Regions from separate parts of the Janibacter zhangyanbonis genome, predicted to be linked through region 1. Evidence: predicted binding sites of a transcription regulator. Region 1 holds the regulator's gene; the other holds the start of a gene.
The links. The regulator LexA, encoded in region 1, represses DNA repair genes until DNA is damaged. The targets are predictions, from matches to a motif close to TCGAACANNTGTTCGA.
Positions count from the first base shown of each region.

Region 2: the regulator LexA is predicted to act here: its motif matches at 1,429-1,444, upstream of ACQBJO_RS07285 (DUF6504 family protein).

Region 1 covers NZ_CP191481.1:1,259,409-1,262,806, reverse strand. The annotation lists gene nrdR (transcriptional regulator NrdR) at 1-96, opposite strand, end outside; gene ACQBJO_RS06225 (LysM peptidoglycan-binding domain-containing protein) at 381-767, opposite strand; gene lexA (transcriptional repressor LexA) at 972-1,721, shown strand; gene ACQBJO_RS06215 (NAD-dependent protein deacetylase) at 1,696-2,556, opposite strand; gene ACQBJO_RS06210 (LysR family transcriptional regulator) at 2,598-3,398, shown strand, end outside.
Region 2 covers NZ_CP191481.1:1,490,891-1,494,288, forward strand. The annotation lists gene ACQBJO_RS07275 (Rv2175c family DNA-binding protein) at 1-209, shown strand, start outside; gene ACQBJO_RS07280 (polyprenyl synthetase family protein) at 213-1,298, opposite strand; gene ACQBJO_RS07285 (DUF6504 family protein) at 1,460-1,777, shown strand; gene ACQBJO_RS07290 (SAV_6107 family HEPN domain-containing protein) at 1,784-2,311, shown strand; gene ACQBJO_RS07295 (DNA polymerase III subunit alpha) at 2,308-3,398, shown strand, end outside.

The sequences.
Region 1 (3,398 bases):
GGGGCACTGACGGCGGCGCCGGATGGCGCTGCCGTCCTCCGTCGTGCGGCTGTCGATGACCCGGGAGTCGGTGTGACGGCAGAACGGGCAGTGCACGCCGTGCTCCCTTCGCTCGTGCGTCCTGTGGACGGTGCGGTGGACGAGTCTGGGGATGGAACCCCATCACCTGTGGAGAACTGGCCTCATCCTGTGCACTAGATGTGGACGAATGACAACCGTGTAACCACTAGATGTAGTGACCATTAGAACCCTCTGTGAGCCTCCACGCAAGTCCCCCACGTGAACTGTCGACGAACGGCACATCGGCCGCCCCCGCATGCTGCGGAGACGGCCGATGGCTGGCCCGGGCCGGGTCGAAGGGCCCGGGTGTCAGGGGCGCCTCACGGCGCGGGGATGGTGAGCACCTGGCCCGCGTGGACGTGGCTCGTCGACAGGTCGTTGGTCACCTGGAGGCGGGCGACCGCCTCGCGGGTGGGCAGCTGGGGGAGCTCGGCCTCGGCGATCTGCCCGAGGGTCTGCCCCGGCTCGACGGCCACCTGCTGCGGGGTGGTCGCCGGACCGCCGAAGGCGACCGTGGCGCCGGCGACGCTCGCGACGAGCACGGTGGTCACGGTGATCGCCAGGCGCCCGCGACGGGTCAGACGAAGGGAGGTCGTCGCCCGCTCCGGGACGGCATCACCGGTGGGCACGGAGACGAGGTGACGCGAGCGCGCGGGGCGCGCCGGGCGCACGTCGATGCGGGCGGGGGCGGCGGTGAGAGCGGTCATGCGGTCCTCCTCGTGGCGGCTCTGTCGAACCGGTGTTCGATAGAACGTCTGTACGATGTCTAGCACGGGTGTTCGAAGGAAATCAACAACACGCTCGAACAGATGTTTGAAATGCCTGTTCGATCGGCCTACTGTCGGTCACAGCGAGAAGTTGACCAGCGACCACCGACAACGGTGTCGCGGCGGACGCACGAAGGGGTCGAGATGGGCGACGAGGACAACATCCACCAGCTCCCGCAGCGGGACACCGGCGACGGGCTGACCGTGCGCCAGCGCAAGGTGCTCGAGGTGATCCGCAATGCCGTCGCCACCCGCGGCTACCCGCCGAGCCTGCGCGAGATCGGCGAGCTCGTGGGCCTCACCTCCCCCAGTTCGGTCGCCCACCAGCTCTCCTCCCTGGAGCGCAAGGGCTACCTGCGTCGCGACCCCAACCGCCCCCGCGCGATCGAGGTCATCTCCCCCGACGACCAGCCCTCCCCGACCGACCCCGGGTCGGTCGCTGACATGGCCGGCATGCGCGGTGGCGCCAGTGCCGACGACGAGGCCGTCGACCCGACCGGCTCCGGCGACGAGCGCCCCGAGGCGAGTTACGTGCCCGTCCTGGGTCAGATCGCCGCCGGCGTCCCGATCACCGCCGAGGAGGTCGTCGACGACGTCTTCCCGCTGCCGAAGCAGATCGTCGGCGAGGGCTCGCTCTTCCTGCTCAAGGTCGTCGGTGACTCGATGATCGACGCCGCGATCTGCGACGGCGACTGGGTCGTCGTGCGGCAGCAGCCGAGCGCGGACAACGGCGACATCGTCGCGGCGATGCTCGACAACGAGGCGACGGTCAAGACCTTCAAGCGCACGGACGGCCACGTGTGGCTGCTCCCCCACAACCCCGCCTTCGACCCCATCGACGGCGACCACGCGACGATCCTCGGCAAGGTCACCGCGGTGCTGCGGCGTCTCTGACGCCCACCTCCACGAGGTCGACGAGGGAGCGAAGGGAGTCCCCCAGCTCCCCGTCGACGCGGTGGTCGACGAGGTCGTCGCCGCGGGTGGGACCGCGGGTGATGAGCGAGACCGGGATCCCGCGCTTCGCGGCGTGCCGCACGAAGCGCAGCCCCGACATCACCTGCAGCGAGCTGCCGAGCACGAGCAGGCTCGGCGCCGCGTCGACGAGGTCGAAGCAGTGCTGCACGAGCGGCTTGGCGACCGCTCCGCCGAAGAAGACGACGTCCGGCTTGAGCATGTCGGTCCCGCACCGCTCGCACTCCGGTGCGACGAAGCGCTCGACGTCGACGGTCTCGAGCCGCACGTCGCCGTCCGGCCGGATCTCGTCGCTGTCGACGTCGAAGCCCGGGTTCTGCGCCGCCATCCGCGCATCGAGCGTGGGCCGGTCGATGCGCGCCCCGCACGCGAGGCAGACGACCTCGACGAGGTTGCCGTGCAGCTCGACGACATCGTGGGTCCCGGCGGCCTGGTGCAGGCCGTCGACGTTCTGCGTGATGACCGGACCCACGGCCCCGAGCTCCTGCAGCCGGGTCACGAGGTGGTGCGCGGCATTGGGCCGCGCCGCGTGGAACCGCCGCCACCCGACGAAGCTGCGCGCCCAGTAGCGCTGTCGCGCCGAGCTGCTCCCGACGAACTCCGACAGGTGCATCGGGGTCACTCGCCGCGTCCCGTCCGGGCCCCGGTAGTCGGGGATCCCGCTCTCGGTCGACATGCCGGCCCCGGTGAGCACGAGGGCCGGCCCGTGGCGCAGCACCCTCGCGATCTGCTCGACCCGATCGACGTCGTCTGGCATGCCTCGATCCTAGGTCGGCGCGACGACCTACGATGGGCCCCATGATCGACGCCGCTGGGCTGCGCGTGATGCGGGCCATCGCCGATGAGGGCAGCTTCACCGCCGCTGCCCTCGCGCTCGGCTACTCGCAGCCCGCGGTCTCCCAGATGGTCAAGCGCCTCGAGCAGCGCACCGGCACCGTCCTCGTCGAAAAGGTCGGTCGCTCCGTGCGGCTCACCGAGGCCGGCGCCGTCCTCGCCCGCCACGCCACCCCCGTGCTCGCCGCTCTCGACGCCGCCGAGGAGGAGGTCGCCGCGATCGCCGGGCTGCGCTCGGGTCGGGTGCGGCTCATGGCCTTCCCGTCGTCGTCGGTGACGCTCGTCCCCCGCGCCCTGGCGGCGGTCCGCGCCGAGCACCCCGACCTGTCCGTGCAGTTCACCGAGGCCGAGCCGCCGGAGTCGCTCGCGGCCCTGCGGGCCGGCGAGGTCGACCTCGCCGTCGCCTTCTCCTACGACGGCAGCGAGCTGGCCCGGGGCGAGGACCTCGAGGGCTTCGTCGTGCACCCGCTGCTCGACGAGGAGGTGCGCGTGGCCTTGCCGCGTCACCACCCGCTCGCCGACCACGAGGTCGTCTCGATGACCGACCTCACCGACGACGAGTGGATCGCCGGCTGCGCCCGCTGCCGCGGACACCTGCTCAAGATCGCCCACGACGCCGGCTTCGCGCCCAAGGTCGCCTTCGAGACCGAGGACTACGTCGCCGTTCAGGGCTTCGTCGCCGCCGGTCTGGGCGTCGCCCTGATCCCCGACCTCATCCGGGCGGCGACGTCCAACGACGACGTCGTCATCCGCCCCCTCGACCCG
Region 2 (3,398 bases), 230 kb from region 1:
TGCCGGTCGACTTCCTCGGTGAGGAGGGGCCGCTGCCGGAGCTCGCGGGGACCTTCACCGTCCTGTCGGACCATGCCTTCGCCGACGACGAGATCGTCGAGTGGATGTTTGCCCACGACGACACGCTGCCCGGTGGGTCGACCCCGATCGCGGCGATCCGCGCCGGCTTCAAGACCGAGGTGCGCCGCCGGGCGATGGAGGAGGCCTAGGCCTCAGGTGGCGCGGGCCGTCGTCGCGTCGACGAGCTCGGCGAGCACCTCGCGGGCCTCGTCGGCGATGCCGGTGGCCTGCTCGAGCGCATCGCGTGCGACCTGTGCGCCCTCGGCGATGTCGCGCTCGACGGCGTCGAGCGCACCCGTGGCGACGATGAGCTCGCGGAAGGCCTCGACCTCGTCGGTGCCCAGGTCCGGCGCGCCGAGCCACTGGTCGACCCGGGTCGCGGTGACGTCGTCGCCACCGGCGAGGGTGTGCGCGATGAGGACGGTGCGCTTGCCCTCGCGCAGGTCGTCGCCGGCGGGCTTGCCGGTGACCTCCGGGTCGCCGAAGACGCCGAGCACGTCGTCGCGCAGCTGGAAGGCCTCGCCGAGCGCCAGGCCGTAGCGGGAGAGGGCGGCGAGGTCGTCGGCGCTCGCGCCGCCGGCGGTCGCACCGATGAGCAGGGGGTGCTCGATGGAGTACTTCGCGCTCTTGTAGCGGATGACCTTGCGGGCCCACTCGATGCGCTCGTCGTCGGCGAGGTCGTGCCACGGGCGCATCGAGGTGACGATGTCGAGGAACTGCCCTCCCATGAGCTGGCCGCGCATCCGCTCGAAGACCGGACGGGCGGCGGCGAGGGCCGCGGTCGGCAGCCCGCTGTCGGCGTAGAGATCGTCGCACCAGCCGAGGCAGAGGTTGCCGGCGAGGATCGCGCCGGCGGTGCCGAAGCGCTCGGGGTCGCCGTGCCAGGCCCGCTCGGCGTGGGAGCGGGCGAGGGCGCGGTGCAGCGCCGGCTGGCCGCGTCGGGTCTCGCTGTCGTCCATGACGTCGTCGTGGATGAGCGCGGCGGCTTGGAAGAGCTCCATCGACGCCGCGAGGGTGATCGCCCCGTCGTCGTCGGGCTGCCCGGCGGCCCGCCAGCCCCAGTAGGCGAAGCCGGCGCGCAGCCGCTTGCCGCCCTGCAGCAGGCTACGGACGGGGGTGGTCAGGTCGACGACGTCGGGCCCGATCTCGGCGAGCTCGCCGCCCCAGCGGTCGAGCTCGGTGTCGATGCGGGCCTGGACGCGCGAGCGCAGGTCGGCGCGGTCCAGCGGGTGCGGCACGGGGGCTCCAGTGACGAAGGGGGCGGGGCGGGTGTCGGTGGTCCGTGGTCGGATCACCGGGTCGCGACCAGCCTACGTCGGGCGGGGTGGCCGGGGTTGACGGGGTGTCGGCACCCCGGGCTACTGTTGTTCGAACAGGTGTTCGAGCAGAAGGAGTGGTCATGGTCAGGCTCGTCGAGGAGGCCATCGAGGTGCGGGTGGGCGACCCGCAGCCGGCGGGTGGCGGAGCCCCCGAGCAGTTCCTGTGGCGGGGGCGGCTCTACCGGGTGACGGAGGTCGTCGACCACTGGCAGGAGCGGCACGCGTGGTGGCGCTCGACCGGTGAGAGGGCGCTCGCGCAGGTCCCGCTCGCCCGTGAGGTGTGGCGGGTGAGCGCCCAGCGGGGCCGGGCGAGCAGCCCGGGCGTCTACGACCTCGGGGTCGACGGCGACGGCACGTCGGGCGGGGCCGGCTGGCTCCTCCTGCGGACCCAGGACTGAGGCGCGATGGCTGCCGTCCCCGCCCTGCACCCCGAGCGCCTCGACGCCGCGCTCGACCTGCTCGCCGCCGCCGGCGAGAGTCTCGCGACCGCGCACATGGCCCGCACCGTCGTCGGGCGCAGCGCCGGCACCAAGCTCGCCGTGCTGCGGGCGGCCGCCGCGGTCCTCACCGTCCGCGGTCGGCCCGACCCGGTGGAACCACCCGGGCACGGCGCCGGTGGGACCACCCGTGGCCCGGTCGACGTGTGGCGCCTGCTGCCGCGGGTCGCGCCCGAGCTGACCGAGTGGGCCGACTTCTTCGCGACCGTCCTGCCCGAGGGCGGCGCCCGCCCCGGCGTCGGGGCGGCCGGGCCGATGAGCGTGCGCGAGGTCGACGACCTGCTGCGCCAGGGCGAGGACTTCGTGCGGATCGCGGCGGGCACCCTCGGGCTGCCCCCGGTCCGGGTCACCGCCGACCTCGTCGCCATCCCCCCTTCGCACGACCTCGAAGCGCACGACCTCAAGGACATGCGGCGAAGGGGGGAGGCCGGGTGAGCTTCGCCCACCTGCACGTGGCGTCGGGCTTCTCCCTTCGTCATGGCACGACGACACCGGAGGACCTCGTGGCCCGGGCCGCGGAGCTCGGGCAGCCGGCGCTCGCCCTCACCGACCGCGACGGGCTCTACGGGGCGGTGCGCTTCGTCCGGGCGGCGACCGCCGCGGGCATCGCGCCGGTGCTCGGGGTCGACCTCGCCGTCGACGGCGGGGGCCGGGCCCCGGCAGGTGCCCGGCGCACCCCGGTGCGCGGCGGCGCGCAGGTCGACCCGCGCCACCCCCGGGTCACCGTGCTCGCTCGTGGTGCCGGCGCCGGGGTGCCTCACGGGGTCGGCTGGGCACGGCTGTGCCGGCTCGTCAGCGAGGTGCACCTCACGGGGGAGCGCGGCGAGGCCGTGGCGACCGCGGCGATGATCGCCCGGCACGCCGCCGCGCCCGGACCCGACGAGCCCGCGCCGCTCCTCGTCCTGCTCGGCCCGACCTCCGACGTCGGCGCCGCGCTGCTCGCCCGCCGGCCCGACCTCGCCCGCGAGCGGCTGCGCGCCTGGCAGCGGCTGCTGCCGCCGGGCTCCGTGGCGATCGAGGTCGTCGACCACGGTGGCCCGCCGGGCACACCGGCCTCGACCGGGCACGCGGCCCACCTGCTCGGGCTCGCCGATGCCTGCGGGGTCCCGGCCGTGCTCACCGCCGCCGTGCGGCACCTGCACCCGCAGGACGCGGCGACCGCCGACGTCCTCGACGCGACCCGCCGCCTCGTCGTCCTCGACACCCGCCACCTCGACCGGGTGACGACGGCCGGGCACCTCGCCGACGACGCGACGATGGCCGCGCGCGCCGAGCGGGTCGCGGCCGTCCTCGGCGGGGGTGCCGGTGGCTTCGCCTGCGCCAGCCCTCGGCAGCGGGCCGCGGCGCTGCTCGAGGAGACGGCTCGCACGGCGATGGCGTGCGCGCTCGACGACCGCCGCGACCTCGGCATCGGCCGGGTGCACCTGCCCGAGGCGCGCGTCCTCGGGCTGCGCCCCGACGAGGATCCGCAGGCGGTGCTCGCGCAGCGCTGCCGGGCGGCCATCGGCGAGCGCTACCCCGA